DNA from 2 places in the Cryptosporangium aurantiacum genome. Region 2 is predicted to be linked to the other one. Evidence: riboswitches for the same ligand, from Rfam matches in the RefSeq annotation. Region 2 holds a riboswitch; the other holds the start of a gene.
What was found. Region 2 has a riboswitch for thiamine pyrophosphate ahead of BUB75_RS10750 (thiamine ABC transporter substrate-binding protein). Riboswitches for the same ligand answer to the same signal wherever they lie in the genome.
Positions count from the first base shown of each region.

Region 1: another riboswitch for thiamine pyrophosphate. It lies ahead of thiC (phosphomethylpyrimidine synthase ThiC); the one in region 2 lies ahead of BUB75_RS10750 (thiamine ABC transporter substrate-binding protein).

Region 1 covers NZ_FRCS01000004.1:605,136-615,812, reverse strand. The annotation lists gene BUB75_RS17245 (sensor histidine kinase) at 1-22, opposite strand, end outside; gene BUB75_RS17240 (hypothetical protein) at 204-740, shown strand; gene BUB75_RS17235 (isochorismatase family protein) at 737-1,315, opposite strand; gene BUB75_RS17230 (nicotinate phosphoribosyltransferase) at 1,328-2,605, opposite strand; gene clpS (ATP-dependent Clp protease adapter ClpS) at 2,714-3,004, shown strand; gene BUB75_RS17220 (DUF2017 family protein) at 3,006-3,716, shown strand; gene BUB75_RS17215 (M67 family metallopeptidase) at 3,770-4,186, shown strand; gene BUB75_RS17210 (MoaD family protein) at 4,353-4,631, shown strand; gene BUB75_RS17205 (PLP-dependent cysteine synthase family protein) at 4,693-5,643, shown strand; gene BUB75_RS17200 (YqjF family protein) at 5,640-6,362, opposite strand; gene BUB75_RS17195 (MFS transporter) at 6,442-7,590, shown strand; TPP riboswitch at 7,713-7,837, shown strand; gene thiC (phosphomethylpyrimidine synthase ThiC) at 7,829-9,442, shown strand; gene thiD (bifunctional hydroxymethylpyrimidine kinase/phosphomethylpyrimidine kinase) at 9,460-10,302, shown strand; gene thiO (glycine oxidase ThiO) at 10,299-10,677, shown strand, end outside.
Region 2 covers NZ_FRCS01000002.1:855,111-865,787, reverse strand. The annotation lists gene BUB75_RS10780 (hypothetical protein) at 1-449, opposite strand, end outside; gene BUB75_RS10775 (YbhB/YbcL family Raf kinase inhibitor-like protein) at 589-1,125, shown strand; gene BUB75_RS10770 (DeoR/GlpR family DNA-binding transcription regulator) at 1,381-2,163, shown strand; gene BUB75_RS48110 (S8 family serine peptidase) at 2,275-5,178, shown strand; gene BUB75_RS10760 (GTPase) at 5,153-6,799, opposite strand; gene BUB75_RS10755 (dynamin family protein) at 6,796-8,535, opposite strand; TPP riboswitch at 8,613-8,700, shown strand; gene BUB75_RS10750 (thiamine ABC transporter substrate-binding protein) at 8,771-9,826, shown strand; gene BUB75_RS10745 (ABC transporter permease) at 9,802-10,677, shown strand, end outside.

The DNA of each region.
Region 1 (10,677 bases), on a different contig from region 2:
GCCCGAATCGCCGCCAGCTCAATCCCACCTCCCGATTCGACCACGGCCGCCGGCGGACGGCGTCCACCGGAACGACGGACGGCCGCTGACCGGCGTCCGCCGAAGGATGTACGGACAGAAGCGGTGAACGTCGGTCGGACGACGTACCGGCAGATCGTCGCTGAGCTGACGCGATGCGTCAGCACGGACGCGATGCTCGATCCATGGTTGTTTATGTCTTGGCCGCGTGTGAGATCGGGTTCTGGGCCGTCCTGCTCGCGGGGCTGGTGGCGCGGTACGTCTTCGGGTTGCGGAAGATCGGCGCGGGGCTGTTGCTGTCGACCGCGCTCGTGGATCTGGTCGCGTTGACGGCCGCGATCATCGACCTGCGCGGTGGTGCGACGGCCGACTGGACGCATGGTTTGGCGGCGATGTACATCGGGTTCTCGGTGGCGTTCGGGCCGATGATGGTGCGCTGGGCTGATCAGCGGTTCGCGCACCGGTTCGCCGAGGGCCCTGCGCCGACGAAGCCGCCGAAGTACGGCATGGCCCGGGCACGGTACGAGTGGACGCTCTGGATCCGGGCGGTCGTGGCGTGCGGGATCTCGGCCGCGTTGCTGTTCGGCGCGATCCGGCTCATCGACGACCACGACCGGACCGCAGCGCTCGACGTAACCCTGTCCGCGCTGCTCAAGGTCGTGGTCATCTGGGGAATCGTCGCCCTGACCTACACGGTCTTCCCGAAGCGGGCGAACGCCTAACCGGCGACGACCGGCTCGCCCACCAGCGCGACGCCCGCCTGCTCGAGCTCGAGGAGCGCGCGCTGAGTGGTGGGGGCCGCGACACCAGCGGTGAGGTCGAGCAGCACGGTCGTGGCGAAGCCGTTGCGGGCGGCGTCCAGCGCGGTCGCCCGCACGCAGTGGTCGGTGGCGATGCCGACGACGTCCACTTCGGTCACGTCGTGCGCCCGCAGCCAGGTCGTCAGGTCCGCGCCGTCGGAGTCGCGGCCCTCGAACCCGGAGTACGCCGCGGCGTACTCGCCCTTGTCGAAGATCGTCGCGATCCGCCCGGTCTCCAGGTTCGGGTGCAGCTCGACGCCCGCCGTGCCGACGACCGTGTGCGCCGGCCAGGTGTCGACGAAGTCCGGCTGGTCGGAGAAGTGGTGGCCGGGGTCGATGTGGTGGTCGCGGGTGGCGACCACGTGGTCCCACTTCCGGGCGTCGGCGGCCAGCGCGGCGGAGATGCCGCCGGCTACCCCGGCGCCACCGGCCACGGCCAGCGAGCCGCCCTCACAGAAGTCGTTCTGGACGTCGACGACGATCAACGCGCGAGCCATGAGCGTGCCCTCTCAGCTAGCAAAAGCGACAGAAATGGCCGGCTCTCCGGCCGACAGGCTCAGACCCTCCCAGGGGATCGTCACGAGGGCCTTTTCCAGGTGGTCCCGCGACTGCAGCAGCGTCGGGGCCTCGGGTACCCGGATCCCGTTGCGGACCAGCGGGATCTGCAGCAGCCGGTCGTGGTCGCCGAGTTCCGGGGTGGCCGCCCCTGCGGTGATCACTTCGTCGACGGCGGTGCCGGTGGGCTTGTAGCGCCGGACCGCGGTCTTCCGCCCGCCCCGGGACGCCTTGTTCTCGCTGCGCTTGGCCACCGGCCGGCCTTCGACCTCGACCAGCTTGTAGACCATGCCCGCGGTGGGTGCGCCGGAGCCGGTGACCACCGCGGTTCCGGCGCCGTAGGCGTCGACCGGGGCGACGGCCAGCGCGGCGATCGCGTACTCGTCCAGGTCGCCGGAGACGACGATCCGGGTGGCGGTCGCGCCGAGCGCGTCCAGCTGGTGGCGGGCCTGGACGGCGAGCACACCGAGGTCGCCGGAGTCGATCCGGACGGCACCGAGCGACGGCCCGGCCACCTCGATCGCGGTGCGGATCCCCGCCGTGATGTCGTACGTGTCGACGAGCATCGTGGTGCCGACGCCCAGCGCCGCGAGCTGGCCGGCGAACGCGGCCTTCTCGGTGTCGTGCAGCAGCGTGAACGCGTGTGCGCTGGTGCCGGTCGTCGGGATGCCGTAGCGCCGACCCGCCTCGAGGTTGGACGTCGCGGTGAAACCGGCCAGGTAGGCGGCCCGCGCGGAAGCCACCGCGGCTTCCTCGTGGGTGCGCCGGGAGCCCATCTCGATCAGCGGCCGGTCGCTCGCGGCGATGACCATCCGGGCGGCCGCGGTGGCGATCGCCGAGTCGTGGTTGAGGATCGAGAGCGCGAGCGTCTCCAGCAGCACGGCCTCGCCGAACGTTCCCCGCACCGTGAGGATCGGCGATCCGGGAAAGTACAGCTCACCCTCCGGATAACCGTCGATGTCACCGCTGAACCGGTAGTCCTTCAGCCAGGCGGCGGTGTCGGCGTCGACCGCTCCGGCGCTGCGCAGGAAGTCGAGCTCGTCGGCGTCGAACCGGAAGTCGGCCAGCGCGTCCAGCAGGCGGCCGGTGCCCGCGACGACGCCGAAGCGTCGCTCCTTCGGCAGGCGGCGGGCGAACACCTCGAACACGCACTCGCGTTGGGCCGAGCCGTCGCGCAACGCGGAGGCCAGCATCGTGAGCTCGTAGTGGTCGGTCAGCAGTGCTGTCCCCATGACTCCAGCCTACGAGCCGCCGATCGGTACCCCGGCTCGACCCCACGGACGAGAACTGCGTTGCCCGGGGTTGTTGCGAGAACCTCCAGCGATGGCACGATGGGGTTCATGACCGCTCCCCTGGTCGCTCCGGCGGAGACACCGAGCACCGTAGAAAGGCCCGCGCAGCAACGACCGTGGGTCACGGTTGTCTGGGACGATCCGGTCAACCTGATGTCGTACGTGACCTACGTGTTCCAGAAGCTGTTCGGATATGACAAATCCAAGGCGACCCAGCTGATGCTCGACGTGCATCACAAGGGCCGAGCCGTGGTGTCGAGCGGCAGCCGGGAACGCATGGAGCACGACGTCGCCAGGCTGCACTCGCACGGGCTCTGGGCCACCCTGCAGCAGGACTGAGATGACATACGGCTTCACACGGTCGAACAACGCCTACACGCTGCGGCTGAGCGCTGAGGAAGCGCAAGCGGTCGGGCTGGTGGTCGCGCAGGTCGCCGGGCTGATCCAGGCCGGCGACCGACGCGGCGTCATGAGCCTCGACCTCGGCCCGTCCTCGCTGGGGCGGGTCTCGGCTGCCGACCCGGACCCGTTCGGGCCCGGGCCGTTCGGGGCTTCACCCCGGCCGGGCGACGTCTTCGACGATTTCGACAAGATCGAACCCGACCCGGAGGACCTCGAGGTCGAGCTGGTGGACGACGGGGTCGACGCGGTCGGGGTCGCCGGTCCGAGCGCCGACCCGGTCCTGGCTCGCCTCTTCCCGGACGGCTACCGGGACGACCCGGAGGCGGCGGCCGAGCTGCGCAGCCTCACCGAGTCGTCGCTGCGTGAGCAGAAGATCGGCAACGCGGGCGTGATCCTCGACGACCTCCCGTTCGAGGGTGGCGAGATCCGGCTGGACGACGATCGGGCCGAGGCCTGGCTGCTCGCGCTCAACGACGCCCGGTTGATGCTCGGCACCGCGCTGGAGATCGAGGCCGACACCGACCCGCTCGCCGAGCTCGAGGCGGCTGCGGGCGTCGACCCGACCGGTGCCCGCGTGCTCGGGCTCTCGCTGTACCAGTTCCTGACCGGCCTGCAGGCCAGCCTCGTCGATGCGATAGACCCGGAGTGATGCGCGTCCCGTCTGGGTGAATCCCGCGCGATGGGCTGGGTACGCTGGACGTCGTGTTGACTCTCGACCGGGCTATCTATGACGCCATCGTGGCGCACGCCCGCCGCGATCACCCCGATGAGGCGTGTGGCGTGGTGGCGGGTCCGGCCGGTAGCGACCGGCCTGACCGGTTCATCCCGATGTTGAACGCCGCCCGGTCGCCCACGTTCTACGAGTTCGACTCGATGGACCTGCTCAAGCTCTACCGGGAGCTCGACGACCGGGACGAAGAGCCCGTCGTCATCTACCACTCGCACACCGCGACCGAGGCGTACCCCTCGCGCACCGACATCTCCTACGCGCAGGAGCCGGGTGCGCACTACGTCCTGGTCTCGACCCGGGACGCGGACACCGTCGAGTTCCGCTCGTTCCGCATCGTCGACGGTGTGGTGACCGAAGAGCCGGTGGAGATCATGGAGTCCGCGTCGTGACCCCCACCCAGTCCTACCTCTTCGGCCATACTCCGGCCGAGGTGGTCTACGACTGTCGTTGCCGCTGAGTCCAACCCGTGCCGCACGATCTGGCACGTGAGGATCCACCGCATCAGCCTGCCCCCGCCGGCTGCTCTTTCGTCACTTCCAGGAGGTTTAAGTACTTATGGCGATCGAAGTCCGCATTCCGACGATCCTGCGCACCTACACCGGCGGCGAGAAGACCGTGCAGGGCGACGGTGAGACGCTCGAGGCGCTCATCGCCGACCTCGACGGCAAGTACCCCGGCCTGCGTGGCCGGCTGGTCACCGACACCGGCACGCTCCACCGCTTCGTGAACGTGTACGTCAACGACGAGGACGTCCGGTTCACCGGTGCCCTCGACACCGGCCTGAAGGACGGCGACTCGGTGACCGTGCTGCCCGCGGTGGCCGGCGGCTGCTGAGCACGGCCGGCGGGGGCCTGCGGGCCCCCGCTAGCGGCCGGTGCCAGAAGGGAGATCGACGATGGCCCGATACGACTCACTGCTCGACGCACTCGGCGAGACGCCGCTCGTCGGGCTGCCGCGACTCTCCCCGAGCGACGACGTCCGGCTCTGGGCGAAGCTCGAGGACCGCAACCCGACCGGGTCGGTGAAGGACCGCCCGGCGATCTACATGATCGCCGAGGCCGAGCGAGACGGCCTGCTCCGTCCCGGCGACACGATCCTGGAACCCACCAGCGGCAACACCGGCATCTCGCTGGCGATGGCGGCGAAGCTCAAGGGCTACCGGCTGATCTGCGTGATGCCGGAGAACACGTCGGTGGAGCGGCGTCAGCTGCTGCAGATGTACGGGGCCGAGATCATCCCGTCGCCCGCCGCCGGTGGCTCGAACCAGGCCGTCGCGATGGCGAAGCAACTGGCCGAGGAGCACCCCGACTGGAAGATGCTCTACCAGTACGGCAACCCGGCGAACGCGCGTGCGCACTACGAGACGACCGGCCCGGAGATCCTGCGGGACTGCCCGTCGATCACGCACTTCGTCGCGGGCCTGGGCACGACCGGCACGCTGATGGGTACCGGTCGGTACCTGCGCGAGAAGGTGCCGGACATCCAGATCGTCGCCGCCGAGCCCCGGTACGGCGAGCTGGTGTACGGCCTGCGCAACATCGACGAGGGGTTCGTCCCTGAGCTGTACGACGCCAGCGTGCTCACCACCCGGTTCTCGGTCGGCCCGCGGGACGCGCTGCTGCGCACCCGGCAGCTGATCGAGGTCGAGGGCATCTTCGCCGGCATCTCGACCGGTGCGATCCTGCACGCGGCGCTCGCGACCGCACACCGCGCGGCGAAGGCGGGGCAGCGCGCCGACATCGTGTTCATCGTCGCCGACGGTGGCTGGAAGTACCTCTCCACCGGCGCCTACGCCGGAACCCTCGCCGAAGCCGAAGCCGCTTTGGAAGGCCAGCTCTGGGCCTAGGTTCCTAGCGGCGGCCCGAAGCGCACCGGCACGCCGGGCGAGAAGAGTACGGACGGCGGCGGGCCGCTCGGGGCGGGCAGGCCGGCGGCGGTCAGCAGGGTCTCGTCCAGGTCCGTGAGGGTTGCGCTGTGTAGCGGCCAGGCCGGGTGCTCGTTCGGGAGGTAGATCGTCCGGCCGCGCGAGACGGTGTGCAGGCCCCAGCGTGCGGTGAGGAAGTCGTTGAGTGGTTCGGCCGGCGCCGGACCGCCCGGTACCACGGTGAACGCCGTGCGCGGCCCGGCGTCGGGCCAGCGGCGGACGCTCTCGTACGTGTACGACCCGTCCGGGCGCCGCCGGATCGCCATCCGCGACCACACGTAGTTCAGCCCGAAGAGCGTCCGCCCGATGACTACGGGCAGTAGGCGTGCGGCGTCCAGCGACCGGAAGACGACGCCGCGCCGACCGGCGGCGTCCACCGAGTAGAGCCGCACGTTCGTCTCGGCGAACCGGCCGAAGTACGGCACGCCGACGCCCAGGCCGACCCGGTCCATCCGGAAGCCGATCAGCCCCACGTAGGTCACGCCGTCGAGCGTGTCGGGACAGGTGCCCGCCGGGAGCAATGGTGCCACCACGGACGGCTCGACCGGCCAGTGCAGGAACGCCAGCTCCCGCCACCACTGGGTCATGATCGCCCGGCGGATCGGCCGTGGCGCGGTGGGCGTGACCGGCTCGGTGTTCATGGGAACAGCCTGCCACCCCTGCTTCAGATCTCATATATCGAGACGCTAATCTCGAAATATGGAATCAAGGCGGCGTTGGGTGGTGTTGGCGGCGGGCGTGGCCGGGATGACGGCCGGGTGCGCGTTCCTCTACGGGCTGCCGTACCTCCTCCCGCGTCTCCGCGCCGACGGCCTCTCGCTCACCGAGGCCGCCGTCCTGGTCGCGTGCCCGTCGCTTGGACTACTGGCGACGCTGGTGGTCTGGGGTGCACTGGCCGACCGCTACGGCGAGCGCGGCGTCATCGGGCTGGGGCTGGCCGGGGCGGGCGTGGCGCTGCTGGTCGCGGCCGCGGTGTCCGGCCCGATCGCGCTCGGGGCCTGCCTCGTCGTCGGCGGTGCCGCCGCGGGCTCGGTGAACGCGGCCAGCGGGCGGCTGATCCTGGGCTGGTTCGGCGCCGCCGAGCGTGGGCTGGCCATGGGCATCCGCCAGATGGCGCAGCCGCTCGGCGTCGCGGTGGCCGCGGTCGCGGTGCCGGTGCTCAGCGAATCCGGCCGCGCCCCCGCGCTCGTGTTCCTGGCCGCGGCGTGCCTGGTGACCGCGGTGCTGATCGCGGTCGTCGTGCGCGATCCGGCGCGGGTCGAGTCCGGCGGAGCGTCCGAAGCCGGGAGCCCATACCGCACTCCGATGCTCTGGCGGCTGCACGGCTCCGGCGCCCTGCTGGTCTTCCCGCAGTTCGCGGTCGCGACGTTCGGTTTGGTGTTCCTGGTCGACGTCGAACACTGGGACGCCGCGCAGGCCGGTCGGCTGCTCGCGGTCGCCGCGTTCGGCGGGGCGGCGGCACGTCTGATGGCCGGCTGGTGGTCCGACCGAGCCGGCAGCCGCACCGGGCCGATGCGAGTGCTCGCCGGCACCACCGGCGTCGTCGTCGCGCTGCTCGCGGCCGGAGCCGCCGGCGTGCCGGGCGTGGCGGTGACCGCGCTGGTCGCGGCCGCCGTCGTGTCGGTGTCGACGAACGGGCTCTCGTTCACCGCGGTGGCCGAATACGCCGGGCCGGGGTGGGCCGGGCGTGCGTTGGGCATCCACAACACCGGGCAGAACGCGGTCGCCGCGCTGACCGCGCCGGTGCTCGGTGCGGTCGTGACGCACGCGGGCTACCCGGTGGCGTTCGCTTCGGCCGCGTGCGCAGCGGCACTGGCCGTCGCGGTCGTCCCCACGATCCACGTCCGCGAGCCCCAGCCCGTCGCCTGACGCGAAAGCGGCCTCTAAGCCGCCCTTAGAGGCCGCTTTCGCGTCGATCCGCGCGTGAAGGCGGAACAGCCCGCGCGCCGTGGGCTGTTCCGTCGGCCGGTCTCGGGGTTATGGTGGCCGCGTCACTTGTACGCGGGAGCTCGCGCCGAAAGCGGGCTGAGAGGGTGGCTGTCCGACCAGGACGGTGCCGCCGACCGCTCGAACCTGACCGGGTAATGCCGGCGTAGGGAGCGCTCACATGAGCCGTGTTATCTCTGTTGGTCCTCTTCCGGCGAGCCGCAAGGCATACCGGGGCGAACTACGCGTCCCGGTGCGGGAGATCGAACTGACCACCGGCCAGGTGGTCGAGCGTTACGACACCTCCGGCCCGTACACCGAGTCCGATTTCCGGCCCGACCTGGACAACGGCCTGCCGAAGATCCGGAAGGCCTGGCCACGCAACTACCCCACCCAGCTGCTGGCCGCCCGCGCCGGCGAGATCACCACCGAGATGGCGTACGTCGCCGCCCGCGAGCACCTACCGGCCGAGGTGGTGCGCGACGAGATCGCCGCAGGCCGCGCGGTTTTACCGGCGAACGTCAACCACCCGGAGTGCGAACCGATGATCATCGGCAAGCGCTTCCTGGTGAAGGTCAACGCGAACATCGGCACGTCGGCGGTCACCTCCTCGCCCGCCGAGGAGGTCGAGAAGATGGTCTGGGCGACCCGCTGGGGCGCCGACACCGTCATGGACCTCTCCACCGGCCCGCGCATCCACGAGACCCGCGAATGGATCCTGCGCAACTCGCCGGTCCCGATCGGCACCGTCCCGATCTACCAGGCGCTCGAACGGGTCAACGGCGACCCGACGAAGCTGTCCTGGGACGTCTACCGCGACGTCGTCATCGAGCAGTGCGAGCAGGGCGTCGACTACATGACCGTCCACGCAGGCGTCCGGATGGCCTACATCCCGCTCACGGTCGGCCGGAAGACCGGCATCGTGTCCCGCGGTGGTTCGATCCTGGCCGCGTGGTGCCTGGCCCACCACCGGGAGAACTTCCTCTACACGCACTTCGCCGAGCTCTGCGAGATCCTGCGCGACTACGACGTCACGTTCTCACTCGGTGACGGTCTGCGGCCCGGCTCGGTCTACGACGCGAACGACGACGCTCAGCTGGCGGAACTCCGCACGCTCGGTGAGCTGACCCAGGTCGCCAAGGCCCACGGCGTCCAGACGATGATCGAAGGTCCGGGGCACGTGCCGATGGACAAGATCGCCGAGAACGTGAAGCTCCAGCAGGAATGGTGCGACGAGGCACCGTTCTACACGCTCGGCCCGCTGGCCACGGACGTCGCGCCCGGCTACGACCACATCACGTCCGCGATCGGCGCCGCGATGATCGCGTGGCACGGCACCGCGATGCTCTGTTACGTCACGCCGAAGGAGCACCTCGGACTCCCGGACCGGGACGACGTCAAGGCGGGCGTCATCGCGTACAAGATCGCCGCGCACTCGGCCGACGTCGCCAAGGGGCACCCCGGCGCCCAGGACCACGACGACCAGCTCTCCGACGCGCGCTTCGAGTTCCGCTGGGCCGACCAGTTCGCGTTGGCGCTCGACCCGGAGACCGCGCAGTCCTACCACGACGAAACACTGCCGGCTGCGCCGGCGAAGACCGCGCACTTCTGTTCGATGTGCGGTCCGAAGTTCTGCTCGATGCGCATCTCGCACGACCTGCGTACAAGCTATGCGGACGCCACGGAGCCGGCCGCCGCACCCAACCTGGCGCTTGCCGAGGCCGGCATGGCCGCGAAGTCCGCCGAGTTCCAGGCCGCAGGCGCCAAGATCTACCTGCCCGTGGTGGAGCCGTGAACAGGCCCACGGTGGCGATGACCGTGGCGGGGTCGGACTCGGGGGGCGGGGCCGGTCTGCAGGCCGACCTGCACACGTTCGCCGCGTTCGGCGTTCACGGCACCACCGCGGTCACGGCGGTGACCGTGCAGAACACGGTCGGGGTCACCGGCGTCCACGAGATACCGCCGCAGATCGTCGCCGACCAGATCGCGTCGGTCGTCGGAGACCTCCGCCCGACCGCGGTGAAGACCGGGATGCTCGCGTCGGCGCCGATCATCGAGGCGATCGCCACGGCGTTCCGCGAGCACGGCATCGGGCGCGGCGGGACGATCCCGCTGGTTGTCGACCCGGTGTGCGCGTCGATGCACGGCGACCCGCTGCTCCGGGCCGACGCTCTGGCCGCGCTGCGCGACTTGTTCGCGCTGGCCACGGTGGTGACCCCGAACCTCGACGAGGCAGCGTTGCTGGTCGGGACGCGCGACCAGCCGGACGCCGCCCGGGCACTGCTCGCGCTCGGGGCGGAGCACGCCCTGGTCAAGGGCGGCCACGGCACCGGCCCGCGCAGCCGTGACCTGCTCACCGACGGCGTCACCTCCTGGTGGCTGGACGCCGAACGGATCGAGACCGGCAACACGCACGGCAGCGGCGACACGCTGGCCGCCGCGATCGCCGCCCGGCTGGCAGGTGGCGACACGCTGCCGGACGCCGTCGCGGTGGCCAAGCGGTACGTGACGAGGGCGGTCGCGACCAGCTACTCGGTCGGCGCGGGCCACGGCCCCGTCGGCCACCCCACGGCCGACGACCCAGCCGGCCACCCCAGCCCGGTCGCCGCGGCTGAGTCCACGTCGGCCGGGGCGGTGGCTGGAGCGCCGTCGTGAGCGCCGTCCGTGTCGCGGTCGTCGGGGGCGGGGTGATCGGGCTCTCGTGCGCCTGGCAGCTGGCCCGGGCAGGCGCCGACGTCACGCTGATCGAGCCGGACCCGGCCCAGGGTGCGAGCCGGATCGCGGCCGGCATGCTCGCGCCGATCACCGAGGCCCACCCCACCGAACCGGCCCTGCTCGCCGCCGGTCGCCGTGCCGTCGACGCCTGGCCGGCGTTCGCGGCCGACCTGACGTCCACCGGCATCGACCCCGGCTACCGGACGACCGGCACGCTCGTCGCGGGGTACAGCGCGGACGACGTGGCAGCCCTGGACGAGCTCGCGGCCCGGCTGGCCACGCTCGGCCTCGACGTCGAGCGGCTCACCGGCACGG
Region 2 (10,677 bases):
CGGGTGCGCTGACGGATCGCCGCGATCGTCAGGCCGTCCCAGTTCTTCACCGGCAGCTCGTCGTTCGCGGTGAGGGACTTCGCGGCGTCCGGGCTCACCTCGGCCAGCAGCGCGGCTGCCTCCGCGTGGGCCGCGGCGGGCGTCGGCGCACCCTCGGCGGACGGCACCTTCGCCACATGCGCCGGGCGCACGGGCGTGGGGGTTGGCGGAGTTGCGGGCTGCGTCGGCTTCGCGGCTTCGGGCCGGTGGCCGGGCAGCAGGCTCCAGAGCGTCTCGGCGGCGGCCGGACTGACCTTCGCCAAGGTGTGGACTGCGGGGCGACCGGCGGTGCGTACCAGGCTGAAGAGTGGCGCGGCGGTCCGCCCGACTACCCAGCCCGCGAAGCGGAAAGTCTTGGTCAGCAACTTCTCCGCCGGGTCCGCCACGCGGCGGGCGACGTCGGTCAGCACGGGATCTCCTCCGAAATGTCGGCGGGAACGCGTTTTGGCAGTACCCGCGTGGGGTCTCGACAAACTCCATGGTGACAAGGCCGCGTTTCGGTGGCAGGCGTGGCAGGGTTTCCCCGGATCGATCGACGAGGAGGAGACCATGTCGCTTGACCGTCCGCAGGCGCCCGACCCCTACGCGTTGCTGCCCGCAGTCCCGTCATTCACGGTGACGAGTACCGACGTTTCCGCGGATACCCAGCTCGACCTGGCGCAGGTTGCCAAGGACGCCGGTGGTCAGGACGTTTCGCCGCAGCTGTCCTGGTCGGGGTTCCCGGCCGAGACGAAGAGCTTCGTGGTGACCTGCTTCGACCCGGACGCGCCGACGCCTTCCGGGTTCTGGCACTGGCTCGCGGTGAACCTGCCGGCCTCGGTGACCGAGCTCGCGACCGGCGCCGGTGCCGACGACAGCAGCCTGCCCAGCGGGGCGTTCCACGTCCGCAACGACTACGGCACTCGGAACTACGGTGGTGCGGCGCCGCCGCCCGGTGACCAGGTTCACCGCTACTACTTCGTCGTCCACGCGGTGGGTATCGAGGCCCTTGACGTCACGCCGGACGTCACCCCGGCGGTGGTGTCGTTCAACCTCGCGTTCCACACCGTCGCGCGGGGCCTGCTGGTCCCGACCTACCGGCACTGATACGCAGGTCAGGGGGCCGGGCACATTTTGTGCCCGGCCCCCTGGCGTTAGCGCTTTACGTCGGGGCTTAGGATCGTCCAGAGAGGACTGTTGAGGCACGATGGCCCTCTGACACCGCCGGTCGAGGTGGGCTTCTGGGTGCTGCCGGAGCCTCGGACCACATCGCTGATCGGCTCCTTGGGTGTGACTGCTGTGCAATATTGAGGTTCGGCAGCGTCCACACTGTTTCCCGACGTCTTCCCCCGACGAGGAGCGATGGTCCCTGAACAGCGCCGCCAGCAAATCGTGACCGCCCTGGGCACGCGGGGCATGGTGCGGGCGGACGACCTGGCCAACCAACTCGGCGTCTCGCTCGAGACCATTCGGCGCGACCTGAACGAGTTGGAACGCCGTGGCGAACTCACCCGTGTTTACGGAGGAGCCACGCGGGCCCCGAAACGATCGGAGAGCTGGGAGCGGCGAGTCGCCTCCCGGGTTCCGGCGAAGCGTGCGATCGCCCGCTACGCGATCCGTCTACTCCGGCCACAGCAGACGGTCGTGTTCGACATGGGCACCACGATCTACGAGGCGGCGAAGGCATTACCCGCCGACTGGGTCGGTTCGGTGCTCACCACCTCGGGCCATGTGGCCCAGCACCTCTCGGACTATCCGGGCGTCCGGGTGCAGTTGGTGCCCGGTCAGGTCCGAGAGGAGGAGCTGTCGGTCTCCGGCCCGGAGGCCGAACAAGTCTTCGCCGGCGGTTTCTCGGACGTCGCGCTGGTTTGCGCGGGCGGTGTGCACCCGCAGGCCGGGTTGACCGGCTGTCACGAGGGTGAGGCCGCGGTCCGGCGGCACATGATCGCGCGCAGCTTCGAGCGCTACGTGCTGGCCGACTCGTCCAAACTCGGGCGGGTCTCGCAGTACCGGGTCACCGATCTGAGTTCGATCACCGCGGTGATCACCGACTCGGAAGTGACGAAGGACGTGCTCGACGCGCTGGTCGCGCGAGGGCTGCGGGTGCACGTGGCGCCTCCGGTCCCGGTCGACCAGCCGGCGTAGGTCTCTCTTCGGGAGGCTCCGGGGCCTCCCGAAGAACTACGGTGGGTGCTTTGCCCTATTTGGGTATGCTCGTACTTGTCTGAGCAGAACTCTGAGGGGCGGGCGTCAACGGTGACCGCGACCTGGGCTGGTGTCTGCCGGCCGGTCGGGGCGGCTTCGGCCGGACTGGCGCTCGGGCTTGCCTGGACGTCGGGTGCGGTCGCCACGCCGGTGCCCCCTCTCGCGGACGACGTCGCCGCAGTCATGCACGTCGTCCAACTCGCGGACGAGCCGATCGCCGCGTACGCCGGAGGCCGGTCCACCGGAGCCGACCCGCTGGCCGGTACCCGTCCGCGCCGGGGACAGCGCCTCGCGCTGGACTCGGACGCCGTCCGGCGGTACCGCGACCACCTGGACCGGCAGCGCCGGGCAGTACTGGCCCGGCTGCCGGGCGTGCGGCCGGTGTACGCCTATCGGTGGGCGCTCAACGGCTTCGCCGCCGCGCTCACCCCGGATCAGGTGGCTGCCGCGCGTCGGCTGCCGGGTGTCCGGTCGGTCATTCGGGACGACGTTCACACGCTGGACGCCGTCGAGCCTGCCGGAACCACGGAGTTCCTCGGGCTGCCCGGACCGGGCGGAGCCTGGGCGCCGCTGGGCGGACCCTCGCGAGCCGGCGCCGGGACCGTCATCGGGTTCGTCGACTCCGGGATCTGGGCCGACCACCCGAGTTTTGCCGGGAAGCGCCCGCCTGCTCCGCGGTTCCGGGGCAGGTGCGACGGAAGTGCGCTGGAGGCGGGGCGGATCGTCGGGTCGTTCCGCTGCCGGGGTGCGGTGGTCGGCGCCCGCTGGTACCTCGACGGGCTCGGCCGGAAGACGCCGGACGTGTCCGACCCCCGCTCACCGGCCGACTCCGACGGGCACGGCACGCACACGGCGGCGGTGGCCGCAGGCTCCGACGGCGTTCCGGCGACGCTCGGCACCCTCTCGGGGGTGGCTCCTGCAGCCCGGATCGCGGCGTACAAGGCCTGCTGGCGCGTCGACGGGGAAGCGACCTGCGCGGAGTCCGACACGGTCGCCGCTGTGGACCAGGCGGTCGCCGACGGCGTCGATGTGCTGAACGTGGCGATCGAGGGCGCGTCCGGGGGTTCGCCCGCCGACGATCCGCTCGCGGCCGCCCTGTACCGGGCCGCGCAGGCCGGGACGTTCGTCGCCACCTCGGCAGGCAACGGCGGACCGGCCGCCGACACCGCCCACGGCAAGCCATGGCTCACCACGGTCGCCGCCGGAACCTACGACCGGCGTCCGGTGGCCGGCGTGCGGCTCGGGGACGGCACCCGCCTCACCGGTGTGGGCCTCGGCACCGGAACCTCGCAGCGGCCCCTGGCTGACGCCGCCGACGCTGCCGCGCCCGGCGTCCGGAAGACCTCGGCCCAGCAGTGCCGGCGGCAGTCGCTCGATCCGGCGAAGATCCGCGGCCGGATCGTGCTCTGCCTCCGGGGCGGCAACGGCCGGGTGGAGAAGAGCGCCGAGGTCGCGCGGGCGGGCGGCGTCGGCATGGTGCTCGCGAACCCGAACGTCGACGAACTCGCCGCCGACGTGCACGCGGTCCCGGCCGTCCACGTCGACAACGGCGCCTACCAGCGGCTGCGGGACTACATCCGGTCGTCGCGTCCGACCGCCGCGCTCGAACCCGCGCGGATGCGCTCGACCGGCGTCACGCGCCCCGAGGTCGCCGAGTACTCCGCACGCGGCCCGGACGGCGACTCGCTGGCGCCCGACCTGATGGCGCCGGGCACCGACGTTGTCGCCGCGGTCCCGCCCGCCCGGACCGGTACGCCGTTCGGGCTCCGCTCCGGTACCTCGGTCGCCGCACCCCAGGTTGCGGGCGCGGCGGCACTGCTGCGGAGCCGATACCCGCGCTGGTCGCCCGCCGCGGTGAAGTCCGCGCTGCTGACCTCGGCGACGACCAGGGACGCCGCCGGAACGCCGATCACTACCCAGGGTGGCGAGATCGCCGGGCCGGCCGAGTACGGGTCGGGCGCGCTGTCGGTGCGACAGGCGCTGGAGCCCGGCCTGATCTTCGACTCGGCGGCGGCCGCCACCGCGCCGTACAGCGCGCAGAACACTCCCGCGGTGGTGATCGGTGCGCTGGCAGGCGTCCGGACCGTACGGCGGACCGTGACGAACGTCGGGGACACCACCGCGGAGTACGTGGCACGCGTGGACGAGCCACCCGGCGTCGACGTGGCGGTCAGCCCGGCCCGGCTGACCCTCCGACCGGGAGAGACGGCCCGGTTCACGGTGACCGCGCATCGGATCTCGGCCCCGTACGACCAGCTGGCGGTCGGGGCGATCACCTGGTCGGACGGTGTCCACCGGGTGCGGATGCCGGTCGCGGTCACGCCGGTTGTCGTCGCCGCACCGCAGGCGGTGCAGCTCGGCGGCACGCTCACCGTCGTCCCCGGCTTCACCGGCAGGCTCAGTGCTCGGATCGCCGGGCCGGTGCCTGCGGTCGGGCACACCACCAGGCTGCGGGTGACCGGGAAGTCGTCGCGCTTCGATGCTTCCGCTCCCGAGGCGTCCGACCAGGTCGCGCGGTTCACCGTGACCGTGCCGGAGGGCACTGCGCTGGCCCGCTTCGCCACCGACGCCGAAGACCACCCGATCGGCACCGACTTGGACCTCGTGGTGTTCCGGGACGGCGAGCGGGTGGGGCGCAGCGGCGGATCGGCTGCCGATGAGCGGGTTGATTTGTCGACACCGGAAGCGGGCCGGTACGACGTGTACGTCCGGTTGATCGCGGCGCCGGGCTCCGGGCCGCTGCCGGTCCGGATGGATTCGTACCTGGTCTCCGACGGTGCGCCCGCCGCGGAGCGGTCGGTGAACACGGGGACGCCGCTGCGGCTGAGTGGCCTTCGACCCACTGGCCCCGGGCGATGGCTCGGTCGGATCGTCTGGTCCGACGGGGGGACAGGCGAGGCGACGACGCTGGTGAGCGGACGTACCGGGGTCAGCGACGGGCCCGTAGGCGACTGATCGCCGTACACAGCTCGCCGCGAGCCGAGAGTTCGGCGGCAACCGGTTCGAGCACGGCCTCGGCCGCCACCTGCTCCACCCGGCTCCGGATCCGACGCCGGGCGAGCGCTGCCCGCCGCCGCGCACCGAACGCCCCGAGACGCGCGCTGAGGAAACCCAGGATCAACCCGACGACGACGCCACCCAGCAGCATCGCGGTGGGCACCGGAACGTCCCACCCGCCCGCTTCGAGATCCGGCAGTGGCGGCTCGGGCAGCCGGAACCAGTCCAGGACGAACAGGCCGATCAGCCAGAGTGCGCCGGCCAGCGCGGTCAGCGCCAACAGGTTCTGCACGACTCGGATCAGCGCCCACCAGCGGGGGCGCCGAGCCAGGCCCAGGTCAGCACCGGCGACCGCGCGGTCGAGCAGGTCGGGGAGTTGTTCACGGCGGCCGGTGGCGGCGCGGGTCAGGACCGTCGGCCACGGATCGGGTAGACCCGCGGTGGTGCGGTCCACGAGGTTCCGGAGTGCGGTGTCGACTCGGGCCTGCTGCACAGCCGAGGGGCCCGGGAGTGCGGTGCGGACGAGTTCGCTCGGGTTGTCCGGACCTGAACCCAGCCGCGCACCCGGCAGCCCGAGACGCGTCGCCGCGCTCGGACGCACCCGCGCCAGCCAGCGGGTCATCGGCCACCCGGTCGCGGCCCTGGTCCGGCTGCGGTGGGTGCGGGCGACGGCCAGCGCGACGGCGTCCGCACCGGAGGCCTCGGTCAGCGCACCGATCACGGCCGCCCGGTCGGCCCGGTCGACGTCCGAGGCTCCGGACGGGCCGCAGACCGGTTCCAGCTCGTCGCCGAGTGCACGCAGGTCGGCGTTCAGCCGCCGTACCGACGCCTCGTGCGCGGCCACCGCGTCGACCAGCCGGGAGCGCAGCGCGGGCACCCCGTCCCCGGTCCGTGCGGAGACCGGTAGCACCGGCACGCCGTCCAGCCCTTCCCGCTGCAGCAGCCCACGCAGGTCGGCCAGCACGCCGTCGCGGGCCGTGGTGGGCACCCGGTCGATCTGGTTGAACGCCACGACCGTGACGTCGGCGTGCGTGCGCAGCGGGCGCAGGTAGTGGTCGTGCAACGCCGAATCGGCGTACTTCTGCGGGTCGACGACCCAGATCACCAGGTCGACGAGCTCCACCAGCCGGTCGACCTCGAGCCGGTGGTTCACCTTCACCGAATCGACATCCGGCAGGTCGAGCAGCACCAGCCCGGCCAAATCATCGGCACCCTCGTCACCCAGGTGGTGCCGACGCTGGACGCCCAGCCAGTCGAGCAGCGGCGCAGCACCGTCCGGGTCCCAGATCGCCGCCTGGGCCGTCGACGTCACCGGGCGACGCAGGCCGGTCGCCGCCAGCTCCGTGCCCACCAGCGCGTTGAACAGCGACGACTTGCCGCTCCCCGTGGTGCCGGCCAGCGCGACGACCGTGTGCTCGGCTCCGAGCCGCAGCCGCTGGGCGGCCTTACCGGACAGCCGCTCGGCGGTCGCCAGCGCGTCCGGGTCGAGCCGCGCGGGGCCGAGCGCGACGATCCGGTCGAGCGCGGCGAGACGCGGCGCGAGCGCGGGTTCGGCGGCCGATCGGGCGAGCAGTGTCATCGCACCAGCCCCGGTTGCCGCAGGTACGAGCGCAGCGCGGTCTCGAACTCGGCCAGCGCGTCACGGAGCGCCGTCGTCTCGTCAGCGGTGGGCGCTACGGCGTCCACCCGCTCCGAGAACCGCTGCTGCTCGTCGTCCAACAGCGTTTCGACGGTCGTCAGCAGGTCGTCGCGAGCCCGGGCCGCGAGGGTCCGGACCGCGGCGTCGCCGAAGATCGCCTCGAGCACCTTCTGGCTGACCGCGGACGTCCCACCCGCAACCACGACCTCCAGGCCGGTGAGGCCGGCGGTCTGGGCGAACACCGCGAGCATCAGGACCAGCCCGGCGCCGTTCACGCCGAACGACGTCAGCCGCGCGACGCTCCGGCGGTGGCCGCCTTCGTCCCGGACCAGGTCGAGCACCCGCTCCTGCCAGGCGCGGATCTCGTGCTCCAGGCGGGGCCCGAACTCGGCCGACGACCGCCGCAGCTCGTCGCGGATCAGCGCGCGCCCGGCGGGGCTGGACCGCCACAACTCGGTGGTCTGCTCGGCAGCCCGGTCGGACGCCGCCCGCACGAGCGCGTGCAGGTTGCCCTCGACGGCGTGCTCCACGGCCTCGGCGGCTGGCGGGCGGCCGGTGAAAAACGCGGTGACCCGGTCGCGGAGCGCCCCGATCTTGGCTTCCAGGTTGCGGGTGAACTGGCCGGTGCCGACGAACTCCTGCCAGCGGGCCAGCACCTCGCCGCGCAGCACGGTGCCGCTGCGCACGCCCTCGTCGACGGCGTCCACTGCGGCCTCGTAGCGCTCGGCGGCCTGGCCGCGTAGCTCGCCTGCGGTTCGCAACTGCTGGTCCAGCTGGTCGGAGAGGCCGGTCACGCGGTCGTGGAGGCTGGTCAGTGCCCCGGTCAGCGTCGTGCGGATGACCGCGTCCCTGGCGTCGGCGTCGGCCGCGAGATCGTCCAGCCAGATGCCCAGCTGGGCGATCTGCGCATCCGGGATGCGCTCGGCTTCCAGCTCGACCTCGGGGATCGCGAACACGGCGGTGTCGCCGAGGTGCTCGGCGGCGAGCATCGAACGGAGGTGGTCGCCGATCTCCTTGACACCCTCGGGCGGCACCCGGTTGAGGACGATCGCGAGTGCGGTGGTGCGCTGGGCTGCGGTGTGCAGGAGGTCCCAGGGGACGGCGTCGGCGTAGCGGGCGGCGGTGGTGACGAAGATCCAGAGGTCCGCGGCGGCCAGCAGCTGACCGGCCAAATCCCGGTTCTCGGCGACGACCGAGTCGATGTCCGGCGGATCCAGCAGCGCGAGCCCCTGCGGTACGGCGTCATGCGGCACCAGCTGCAGCGTGCGCGCACCCGCGTCGGCATCCGGCCCGGAACCCGACCCGGAAGGCCGCCCGGTCGTCCGCGACAGCCCCGGCAGGATGCGGTCGGTCTCGAACCACCCGACGTCGTCCGGGTGGCAGACGAGCACCGGCGCGCGGGTCGTCGGCCGGAGCCACCCGGCCTTCGTCACCTCGGCCCCGACCAGCGTGTTCACCAACGTCGACTTGCCGGCCCCGGTGGAGCCGCCGACCGCGACCAGCATCGGGGCGTCCAGCTGGCGCAACCTCGGCAGCAGATAGTCGTCCACCTGACCGACGAGCTCGGACTGCGACCGGCGGGCGCCCTCGGCGTCCACCACCGCCAGACCGAGCCGGACCCGGGCCACCGAGGCGCGCAGCGCCTCCAGCGCGTCGGCGAGCCGTGGACCGTCCATGCCCGAGGTAGTGACCGCAATGGGGGCACCTCAACCACTCGCGGTTAGGATCGGCGTCGTGGGCGGTCAGCCGTCCACCGGGGAGCTCGGGTCAGCCGGGCTGAGAGGGCGACCATCGCGTCGCCGACCCGTGGAACCTGCTCTGGGTAATGCCAGCGGAGGGAGAACCGGCGCTTCGCCGGAACACTTCACGCCCCAACGGCTCATCCCGGTGCTCGACTCCGGAGGAAACCGGATGCGCACCCCACGTTTACTTACCGCTGTACTACTAGTCGCGGCACTCGCGGCGTGCTCGTCGTCGGACGACGACACCAAGACCGAGTCCAAGACCGTCACGCTCGTCACCCACGAGTCGTTCGCGGTCAGCGACGCGGTGCTGGCCGACTTCAAGAAGCAGAGCGGCCTGACCGTGAAGGTCCTCCGCAGCGGCGACGCCGGCGCGCTGGTGAACAAGGCCGTGCTGAGCAAGGGCAACCCGCAGGGCGACGTGCTGTTCGGCGTCGACAACACGTTTCTGTCCCGGGCGGTCGGCGCCGACATCTTCACCGAGTACGAGGCGAAGGGTCTCGACGGCGTCCCGGCCGCGCTGACGCAGGGCACCGATGGCAAGGCCACCCCGGTCGACTACGGCGACGTCTGCGTCAACTACGACAAGGCCTGGTTCGCCGGCAAGAAGATCGCGCCCCCGGCCAGCTACGCCGACCTGCTGAAGCCCGCCTACAAGGACCTGCTCGTGGTCGAGAACCCGGCGACGTCCTCGCCAGGGCTCGCGTTCCTGCTCGGCAGCATCGCTACCGAGGGCGAGGACGGCTGGAAGGACTACTGGACGAAGCTGAAGGCGAACGGCGCCCTGGTCGTTGACGGCTGGGAGGAGGCCTACCAGCAGCGCTTCACGATCGGCTCGCAGGGCAAGGGCGACCGGCCGCTGGTCGTCTCGTACGCGTCCAGCCCGCCCGCCGAGGTCGTCTACGCGGAGAAGAAGCCGGCCGACGCGCCGACGGCGGTGGTCACCGACACCTGCTTCCGCCAGGTCGAGTACGCCGGTCTGCTGGACGGCGCGGAGAACCCGGAGAACGGGAAGAAGCTGCTCGACTTCCTGCTCTCGCCGGCGTTCCAGAAGGACGTCCCGCTGCAGATGTTCGTGTTCCCCGCGGTCGACGGCACGCCGCTGCCGGCCGAGTTCACGAAGTACGCTGCGGTTCCCGCGAAGCCGCTGACGCTCCCCGCCGACCAGATCACCAAGAACCGTGAAGCGTGGATCGACGAGTGGACAAACGCCGTCTTGCGCTGAGCGTCGTTCCGCTCGCCTTCCTCGCGGTCTTCTTCGCCTATCCGGTCGCGTCCCTGCTGAGCCTCGGGCTCGGTGAGGGCGCGCCGGGCGAGCTGCTGACCGATCCGGGCGTGCGCAGCGTGCTCTGGTTCACGGTCTGGCAGGCGACGGCCTCCACCGTGCTCACCGTGCTGATCGCGCTGCCCGGCGCGGCGATGCTCGCCCGTTTCGCCCTGCCCGGGCGGGCGCTGCTGAAGGCGCTGGTCACGGTGCCGTTCGTGCTGCCGACCGTCGTCGTCGGGGCGGCGTTCCTCGCGCTGATCGGCCCGGACGGGCTGCTCGGCGTCGAACTCGACCGGACGGTCTGGGCGATCCTCGCCGCGCACGTGTTCTTCAACTACGCGGTCGTGGTGCGGATCGTCGGCAGCGTCTGGGCGCAGCTCGACCGTCGGCAGGAGGAGGCCGCCCGGGTACTCGGCGCGTCGCGGCTCTCCACGTTTCTGCGGGTGACCCTTCCGGCGCTGCGGCCCGCGATCGCCGCGGCGTCGTCGGTGGTGTTCCTGTTCACGTTCACGTCGTTCGGCATCGTGCAGATCCTCGGCGGCCCGGAGTACGCGACGCTCGAGGTCGAGATCTACCGCCGGACGGTCTACCAGCTCGACCTCTCCGGCGCGGCGGTGCTCTCGCTGGTGCAGTTCGCGGCGGTGGCCGTGCTGCTGCTCGTGGACGGGCTGCTCACCGGGCGGCAGCGGGCCGCGCGGCTGGCCGAACCGACGCCCAGGCGCCCGCGCGGCCCGGCCGAGTGGGCGTTCGTCGGCGTCAACCTCGTGGCGCTGGTCGGTCTCCTGATGACGCCGCTGGCCGTGCTGGTC